Regions from separate parts of the Vibrio tarriae genome, predicted to be linked through region 2. Evidence: predicted binding sites of a transcription regulator. Region 2 holds the regulator's gene; the other holds the start of a gene.
What was found. The regulator PurR, encoded in region 2, represses purine synthesis genes. The targets are predictions, from matches to a motif close to TNANGNAAACGTTTNCNTNA.
Positions count from the first base shown of each region.

Region 1: a site for PurR is predicted at 1,600-1,619, ahead of CEQ48_RS09205 (NupC/NupG family nucleoside CNT transporter). Genes of this name have one in related genera too.

Region 1 covers NZ_CP022353.1:767,377-772,125, forward strand. The annotation lists gene CEQ48_RS09190 (lytic murein transglycosylase) at 1-338, shown strand, start outside; gene CEQ48_RS09195 (LysR family transcriptional regulator) at 502-1,449, shown strand; gene CEQ48_RS09205 (NupC/NupG family nucleoside CNT transporter) at 1,666-2,871, shown strand; gene CEQ48_RS09210 (Ig-like domain-containing protein) at 3,134-4,749, shown strand, end outside.
Region 2 covers NZ_CP022353.1:1,030,382-1,035,130, reverse strand. The annotation lists gene elyC (envelope biogenesis factor ElyC) at 1-74, shown strand, start outside; gene torR (two-component system response regulator TorR) at 178-882, opposite strand; gene torD (molecular chaperone TorD) at 1,107-1,769, shown strand; gene purR (HTH-type transcriptional repressor PurR) at 2,115-3,125, shown strand; cyclic di-GMP riboswitch class I at 3,284-3,370, shown strand; gene CEQ48_RS10440 (TfoX/Sxy family DNA transformation protein) at 3,484-4,071, shown strand; gene CEQ48_RS10430 (TVP38/TMEM64 family protein) at 4,426-4,749, shown strand, end outside.

The sequences.
Region 1 (4,749 bases), 260 kb from region 2:
CCTCCACGGCGAACTATCTTAGCCAGTCAGGATGGGATGATAAGTATACTTGGGGACGCCAAGTGAAAATCCCCAAAGGGTTTGACCATGCTCTAGAAGGACGTCAGCCTGAAAAAGGCAAAACGTTACAAGAGTGGAGTAAGCTTGGGGTCACTCGTTATGATGGTAAACCGCTGCCAGCGCTTTCTGATGATATTAAAGCATGGCTCATCATGCCTGATGATGAAGCAGGGCGCATTTATCTTGTGTATAACAACTACAATGTATTGATGAAGTGGAATCGCTCTCATTACTTTGCGTTGGCGGTCAGCCATCTGGCGGATCGGATTGCGTTCTAACCTGTTGGATTGGCGCAACGGGTTGGCAATTAGCGAACAGAGGGCTCTCATTGAGCCCTCTGTTTTTTCTGTTTGTGAGCAACGGGTTTTTAGGCATTTCGGTAATCGGGATGTGTTGATGAAGAAGGCTGTGATGGGGAGAGTTTGCTGATGGAGATGCGATTTGTTTGCTGAACGCGCGAGCCAAATGGCTTTATTTGCGGTGTTAATCCAACATCAAAGTTTTACTGCTGCTGCACATGCGCTAGGCGTGTCGGTGTCTCATGTCAGTAAACAGCTCGCCGCGTTAGAGGCCTCGCTGGGCGTTAAACTGGTACAGCGCACCACGCGCAGCTTTACTCTGACGGATGCTGGGAATCTGTTTTATGCCCAGTGCCGTGAACTTTTAACGATTGTGACCAATGCACAAAGTGAAATGGAAGATCAGCGTGATGAAGTGACAGGGCTGATTAGACTTGGTTTATCGCAATCTTTTGGCACCTTGCATGTGTTGCCTGCTTTGGAGCAGCTTCGCCAACAATATCCTGAGTTGAACGTCGAAGTGCATCTATTTGATCATAAAGTCGATATGCTCAAGGAAGGGTTGGATTTATGGATAACCAGTAACGAGCAGCTACCAGAGGGTTATGTGGCGCAGCGCATTGCCGATTGCCGTTTTGTGGTGGCCGCATCGCCAGACTACCTGCTACGTTATGGATCACCCACAGAACCTATGGCCTTAATGGAGCATAACTGCTTGATTTATCGAAGTTGGGAGCGTGATTACACACGCTGGTCATTCAGTCGGGACGGGCAAAGTCAAACCGTTAAAGTCTCAGGCAATTATTCAGTCGATTTGGCGGAAGCGGTGCGCGATGCCGCAGTGGCAGGATGGGGCATCGCCTACTTAGCGACGTATTTATTGCGTGATGAATTTCGCACAGGGCAGTTGATTCAACTGTTACCAGAATGGTGTGCCAACCAGCAAATGCCGTTTTATGCGGTGTATCCAAGCCGTCAACATATGCCGAAAAAGACTTCGGCGGTCATCGAGTTCATCAAACATACGCTAGGTAATCCTTGTTATTGGGATTCACGCTTACAACCTTATGTGCGCTTTACCGCGGGATAAGACGTAATCGATTGTTGCTGATTTTCAAAAGATATTTTCCCAATGGAAAAGATAAGTTTTAAGCAAACGTTTAGTCTTAATAAAATCAGCAAGTTATGAAAAGACGCATTTTGATTACCGGTTTGGTAATGAGTAATTAACAAACTCACCTTGCGCATACGATTTCCTTCACTAAAATCGCCGCTTTTCCTGTTCTACTCACATTTTGGGCGGCGTATGTCATCACTCCTCGGTATGGGCGCAATTTTGCTGGTTGCGTGGCTATTTTCTACCAATAGAAAAAATATCAACTTGCGTACAGTTTCGTTAGCGTTGCTGTTGCAAATCTTCTTCGCCTTACTGGTGCTGTATGTACCTGCGGGTAAAGAGGCACTCAATCGTGTGACGGGCGCGGTGTCACAACTGATCAACTATGGGCAAGATGGTATCGGTTTTGTGTTTGGTGGCCTCGCCAATGGCAGCGTAGGTTTTGTGTTTGCGATTAATGTCCTTGGCATCATCATTTTCTTCTCTGCACTGATTTCTGGCCTTTACCATTTAGGCATTATGCCGAAAGTGATTAACCTCATCGGTGGTGGTTTACAGAAATTGCTTGGCACAGGCCGTGCAGAATCCCTTTCTGCTACCGCAAACATTTTCGTGGGTATGATTGAAGCGCCGCTGGTGGTGAAACCTTATCTTCATAAAATGACCGATTCGCAATTCTTTGCTGTGATGAGCGGCGGCTTAGCGTCGGTTGCTGGCGGTACTTTGGTTGGTTATGCCTCTTTAGGTGTGGAACTTAACTACCTGATCGCAGCAGCTTTCATGTCTGCCCCTGCGGGTCTCTTGATGGCAAAAATCATGTTGCCTGAAACCGAACAAGTCGATGCCGCGATTGCGCAAGATGAGTTGGATCTGCCGAAATCCACTAACGTCGTCGAAGCGATTGCCGATGGCGCGATGTCGGGTGTGAAAATTGCTGTTGCGGTAGGGGCGACTTTGCTCGCTTTCGTGAGTGTGATTGCTCTGTTAAACGGCTTGCTCGGTTGGTTTGGTGGCTGGTTTGGCATCGAGCTAAGCTTTGAACTGATCATGGGGTATGTTTTCGCTCCGGTAGCTTGGCTGATTGGTATTCCATGGCATGAAGCGATCACGGCAGGTTCTTTGATTGGTAACAAAGTGGTGGTAAACGAGTTTGTCGCTTTCATTCAACTGATTGAAGTGAAAGAGCAATTGAGTGCGCATTCACAAGCGATCGTGACTTTCGCGCTGTGCGGTTTTGCCAATATTTCTACCATGGCGATTTTGATTGGTGGTTTGGGTAGCCTTGTACCTGAACGTCGCTCTTTTATCTCCCAATACGGCTTCCGTGCGATTGGCGCCGGCGTATTGGCTAACCTAATGAGTGCATCGATCGCTGGGGTGATTTTGTCTTTGTAATCTTTGATTCAGCAATAGGGGCCAGCGATTACGCTGGCTTTTTTTGTTATTCCTAAATCACCGCTTTTAGTAGTGGTGATTGTTTTAAAGATCTCCTTTTCATTTCGTGAATCGCGCCGAAAAAGAATTGAAAGCGATGATTAACCGCAGAAGAAGCAGTGACACTGTGCCGAGAACGGTAAACTATTCCATTGATTAACATGCAAATCTTTCACTCTGGAGTATTAGTTATAAGCGACATCATCTAATACAGGAGAGAAACATGAAGCGCTATTGTTTAGCCGCCGTGATTACCGCCAGTTTGGGGGTAAGTTACTCAGCACAAGCCTATAACTGTGCCGGAGTGCCAGTGTGGGACAGCAGTACAGTGTATGTTGGCAGTGATAAAGTTCAAAAAACCAACACCGCTTACCAAGCGCGTTACTGGACTCAGGGTAACGATCCGGTAACCCATTCTGGTCAATGGGACGCATGGCAAATTCTTGGACAGTGTGACGGAGGGGCGAATAACCCACCTCAAGTGTCCATTCAATCACCACTCAATAACGCCAAGATCCCACAAGGCTCCGTCGTCGGATTACAAGCCAATGCCTCAGATAGTGATGGCAGCATTACTCAGGTGGAGTTTTTAGTCGGCACACAGCGTATCGCGATTGACCAACAAGCCCCATACCAAGTGGATTGGACGGCAACGCTAGGAGCCACTTCAGTGACCGCGATTGCGACCGATAACCAAGGCGCAACATCAAGCAGTACGGTGAACATCAGCGTAACGCCTACCGGTAACCCAGTTCCGCCAACTGTGACGTTGACTAGCCCGACGGGCAGTGAACAGCTAACCGTGGGCGATGTTTTAGCCGTGGCCGCAAATGCCACTGACAGTGATGGCACTGTCAACGCTGTTGAATTTTATGTTGATGGCCAACTTGTTGTGACCGATAGCTCTGAGCCTTATCAGTTTAATTGGAATGCCGCTGTCGGCAGCCATACCTTTAAAGCCAAAGCGATTGATAACGACAACCTGTCTACCCTGAGCCAAGAAGTGACTTTAACGGTCGGCAGTGGCTCGAATGCAGGTTGCGCGGGTTTACCTGTGTATTCGGCGGGAACCGCGTATTCGGCAGGGCAGTTGGTACAAAATAAGAACCAAAAATATCGCTGTGATATCGCCGGTTGGTGTTCTTCCAGCTCCGGTTGGGCGTATGAGCCAGGTGTTGGAAGTTATTGGAAAGAAGCATGGAGTGGTTTAGGCGCTTGTTCAACGCCACCTGTCGTGACATTAACCAACCCAACGGCTAACCAAGTGATTCTTGCTGGCTCAACCGTCAGTGTGGCGGCGCAAGCCAGTGATGCCGATGGCTCGGTCACGCAAGTGGAGTTTTTTGCAGGCAACAACAGCTTAGGCGTGGTGACTCAAGCGCCTTATGCGGTTAACTGGATAGCCACCACTACAGGGAATCAAACCCTGAAAGCAGTCGCAACCGACAACGACAGTAACACCAGTGAAAGCGCAGTCAGCGTGACGGTGAGCGATCAAGATCTGGTGGTTTCACTGACTTCGCCGACATCCGGCCAAACCGTTGGTCTAGGTAAACCGGTCAATATTGCCGCCGATGCTACGTCACTAACCAATAATGTGGCGAAAGTGGAGTTTGTGGTCAACGGCGCAGTAGTTGCAACGGATACAACAGAGCCTTTTGCTTACAGTTGGACGCCAAGTGCGATTGGTAACTATACCGTTGCCGCGAAAGCGACTGACGCAGCAGGAACGAGCGTGACCTCTTCTGCTGCCGCAATCAGCGTGGTAGAGCAAGCGCAGAAGAAACATCGCTTGATTGGTTACTGGCATAACTTCGTCAATGGTGCGGGTTGCCCAAT
Region 2 (4,749 bases):
ATACCGTTGCCGGAGATAGCAGTGAACAGGTAGGAACGCCCTCTGTCGTAGAAGAAGCTCCGACAACGCCCTAATCGCCCCAAATCATCCAACTCGTTAAAAAATAAGTAAAAAACTGGCATTTAGCCAGTTTTTTAATTTTTACAATGCAGAAAAGGATGAAGACACTTTCGAAGTTTAATCCCCAGCGAACATATAACCTTCGCCGTGAACCGTCACAAAAATTTGCGGGTTTTTTGGATCCATTTCCATCTTGGCGCGCATACGTCGAATCAACACATCAATAGTACGATCGTTTGGCGCATCCACACGGTGGCTGATCATGTTCAAAATACGTTCACGACTCAGCACCTGATTCGGATAAGAAGAAAGCGCGACTAACAACTCGTATTCCGCTTTAGTGAGCTTCACAGGCTCACCGTTACGACTTAAGGCACGGCGCTGAACATCGAACGTCCACTCACCAAAATGCACCAGTTTGTCATCTTGTTTGTCCGTATTTCTCTCTCGCTGTGCGAGGGAAATTCGCCATAATAAGTTTTTTACACGAACCTGGAGCTCACGCAAATCGACGGGTTTAGTGACATAATCGTCCGCGCCCATTTCGAGGCCAACGATTTTGTCGATACTGTCGGTGCGTCCTGTCACTAAAATAATGCCAATCTCCGACTGGCTGCGTAATTCTCGCGTCAATAACAGACCGTCTTCACCGGGCAAATTGATGTCCAGCAAAACCAGATCGATGTCATTGAGTTCTAACGCTTCTCTCATCTGCGCGCCACTTTCTGCTTCTGTTACTTGGTAACCTTCATTTTGAAAGTAACCACTTAACTTACTCCGCGTGACGAGGTCATCTTCAACCACAAGTACGTGATAGCTCATAATGCACCATTTTAAATAACTGGATGTATCGCAGGGTTATTCTATTCATATCTGTTAATAATTCGAGAAAAACCGTGAGAAATCTCACCTTTTTTTGATGCAAAGCAAACTTCATTTAACAGATTAACAACCTATTCTTTTCTTTTCACATGCTGTCACAATAAGAGTGATAGCTGTTCATGTTTATGGTTTAGACTAAGTACACATCGATTGGGAGTGCAGAAATGATACAAGAACTGAAAATCCTCAATGAAAAGCGTGCTGAAATCTATTGGTGGCTGTCGAGCCTGTTTTTTAAGGAACTGAATGAGCAAGATATCGCTCGTTATCACTCAGCAGAAATTCGCACTTTTTTAAGCGGACTCGCCGATGAGCAAAGCCTAAGCGGCGAAGTTAAAAACTTGATAGATACGCTCAACCGACTACAAGATCGTCAAGATGCGCAGTTAGAACTCGCCGCGGATTTCTGCGATCTCTTTTTGAAATCAGACCGTGATTCCGCCCTACCCTATGCCTCCGTCTATACCGATAAAGGTTTACTCAATGGCAAGCCTGCACAGCAAATGCGTGAGTTACTCAACGCACATGGGGTTAAGGTTGAAAAAAATATCAATGAGCCTGAGGATCATCTTGCCATACAGCTCGACTTTTTAGCGCATCTTGCGATCAGCGCTAACCAAATTGAGCACAGAGCACAACTGAGTTCAGCGCTACAAGCTCAGTCCGACTTCATAAGCCAACACTTACTCACTTGGCTGCCTGCCTTTGTTGAACGTTGCACTCAATTTGATGCATTCGGATTGTACTCAGCCGCCGCTCGTTTAGCGTTAGTCTTTATTAAGCAAGATCAACGCTGTATTGATGAGCTGGTTCACGACATCCATTAGTCAATACGGTTGCAGCTTAAAGTAGAATGAGGATAGACGAATTAATTGTGAAATGGCTTATAGTTTGATGAATGAATTTCGTTGCGACGGAGAGATTTGCAGTCTAAAATCCACCCGCAAACGATAAAAACGAATAAAAATGTAAACCGCTGTTTTTTAGCGGTTTTTGTTTTTTATTACTTTAGGTTTATTACTTTAGGCATAGTGATTGAAGCGCTTTACGTACGGCATAGTGTTGGACATGTGCTCGCACAGAGTGTGAAGATTCGCTCAGTCTCGCCTTACTTCTGCTGATTAAATCCACCGATGTTATTCGCTGGCAGCAGTCATCGACAGGAACACTCTATGGCTACGATTAAAGATGTGGCGCGCCTTGCGGGCGTGTCAACCACCACCGTTTCTCACGTTATCAATAAAACTCGTTTTGTGGCAGAAACCACCCAAGAGAAAGTGATGGAAGCCGTTAAGCAACTGAACTACGCGCCAAGTGCCGTAGCACGCAGCTTAAAGTGCAATACCACTCGCACGATTGGTATGTTAGTGACGCAATCTACTAACCTGTTTTTCTCGGAAGTTATCGACGGTGTGGAAAGCTACTGTTACCGTCAAGGCTATACGCTGATCCTATGTAACACAGGCGGCATCTATGAAAAGCAACGCGATTATATCCGCATGCTGGCCGAAAAACGGGTTGATGGCATTTTGGTGATGTGCTCAGACCTAACCCAAGAACTGCAAGATATGTTGGATGCGCACAAAGATATTCCAAAAGTGGTTATGGATTGGGGTCCAGAAACGTCGCACGCCGATAAAATCATCGATAACTCAGAAGAAGGCGGCTACCTCGCGACCAAATATCTCACTGACCGCGGTCACACTGAGATTGCATGTTTGAGTGGTCACTTCGTCAAAGCCGCATGCCAAGAGCGCATTCAAGGTTTCCGCCGCGCAATGGCGGAAGCTAATTTGACCGTCAATGAAGATTGGATCTTGGAAGGTAACTTTGAGTGTGATACTGCCGTTTTAGCGGCGGATAAAATCATTGCGATGGACAAGCGCCCCACGGCGGTATTCTGTTTCAACGATACGATGGCATTAGGTCTGATGAGCCGTTTGCAACAGAAAGGCATACGTATTCCAGAAGATATGTCTGTCATCGGTTACGATAATATCGAGTTAGCAGAATACTTCTCTCCACCACTGACCACAGTGCACCAACCCAAGCGTCGTGTGGGCAAGAACGCGTTTGAAATTTTGTTAGAGCGCATTAAAGATAAAGAACATGATCGCCGTATTTTCGAAATGCACCCAGAGATCGTAGAGCGCGATACGGTGAAAGACTTGACAAAATCCTAACTTTCTTGACAATTCATAACGCCTATATTTGAAACCCTGTCACATAAATATGACAAAACATATGTAGAGCGAGTATCATTAATAGCGCTTATTCTCACAATTGAAATATCAGTATGTGAGGATGAGCCAAGAATGATTAATTTTTATCAGGAAAAATGTCACGCACAGGGCAAACCATTCGAAAGAGTGGGACGCAAAGCCTCCGGCCTAAACCAGAAGACGTGGTAGGTAGCGGGGTTACCGATGGCAAAATGCATACACTATGTTGACTCATCATTGACATGGCCGATGCATGTATTTGCTAATTTTCTCGGACCTGACTTGGTGGCGTATGTAACAATACTCCGAGACTAACAGCATGGATAAACCAGTATTAAAAGATTCAATGCGGCTCTTTGAGCAGCTAGGACGTGTTAAATCTCGTTCAATGTTTGGTGGCTTTGGTATTTTCGTCGACGAAACTATGTTTGCGCTTGTGGTTAACGATACGCTGCACATCCGTGCAGATGACGCCACAATCGAAAAGTATAAACAGCAAGGTTATGAACCTTATGTTTACAAAAAACGTGGCTTCCCCGTTGTAACTAAGTACTACGCTCTACCTGAAGATTGTTGGAGTCACCCAGACTCTATCCTTAATGAAGCGCGTGCAGCACTGGAGGTCGCTAAGGCCGAACGTGAAACTCAAGCACAAGCGAAACCTGATCGTTTGAAAGATCTTCCTAACTTGCGTTTAGCAACAGAAAGAATGCTCAAAAAAGCAGGTATCGAAACCGTCGAGTCTCTTCAGACTCTTGGTTCTGTCGAAGCTTATAAAGCGGTTCAACGAACCCACACGGCAGAAGTGAGTTTAGAGCTGTTATGGGCTCTAGAAGGCGCAATCGAAGGTAAACATTGGTCGGTGATCCCACAAAATCGTCGTGATGAGCTATTAAGGCATCTCTGAGTTTCATTTTGAGTTCATCAACGCCTGTAATCATCCTGTGTTTTTACACACCCTATATTTCATAACGCGTCCAAAGTGGCGCGTTATTTTTTTGAAAGAAAAACGGCCTTTGACCTGTCTTTACTTTTAGGCTCTCTATGTATCTCCAGTAAATTCAGTTACAGACGATATACTTGAGTAATGAGCGATACTCTCATGACTTGGAGTGACAAGTCGGCGGTCACTGTGTGCACCCACATCAAACCAGAGACACTCTATGATTGGGTGAAGAAACGTAGCCCACACTGCTGAAGAGCCAAGTAAAACGGGCAATATCACGCCCCACAAACCATAAAGTAATGACTAGGTACTCGAATGTATAAAAAACTCATCATCGCCATTGTTTTGATTGCCATCGCCGCGCTCTTGGTGACGCAGTTTAGCCAATACCTAACACTAGATGTCGCGAAAGCCAAACAAGCCGAATTAGCGAATTATATTGATGCCCATTTGCTGCAAGCCGCACTGATCTATTTTGTGGTGTATGTTCTCCTAACCGCATTTTCAATCCCCGGCGCAACGGTCGTGACTTTATTGGGAGCGGCCCTATTTGGCTTTTGGTTGAGCTTACTGCTGGCTTCTTTTGCCAGTACTATTGGTGCCACTCTCGCCTTTCTCAGTAGCCGCTTCTTATTGCGA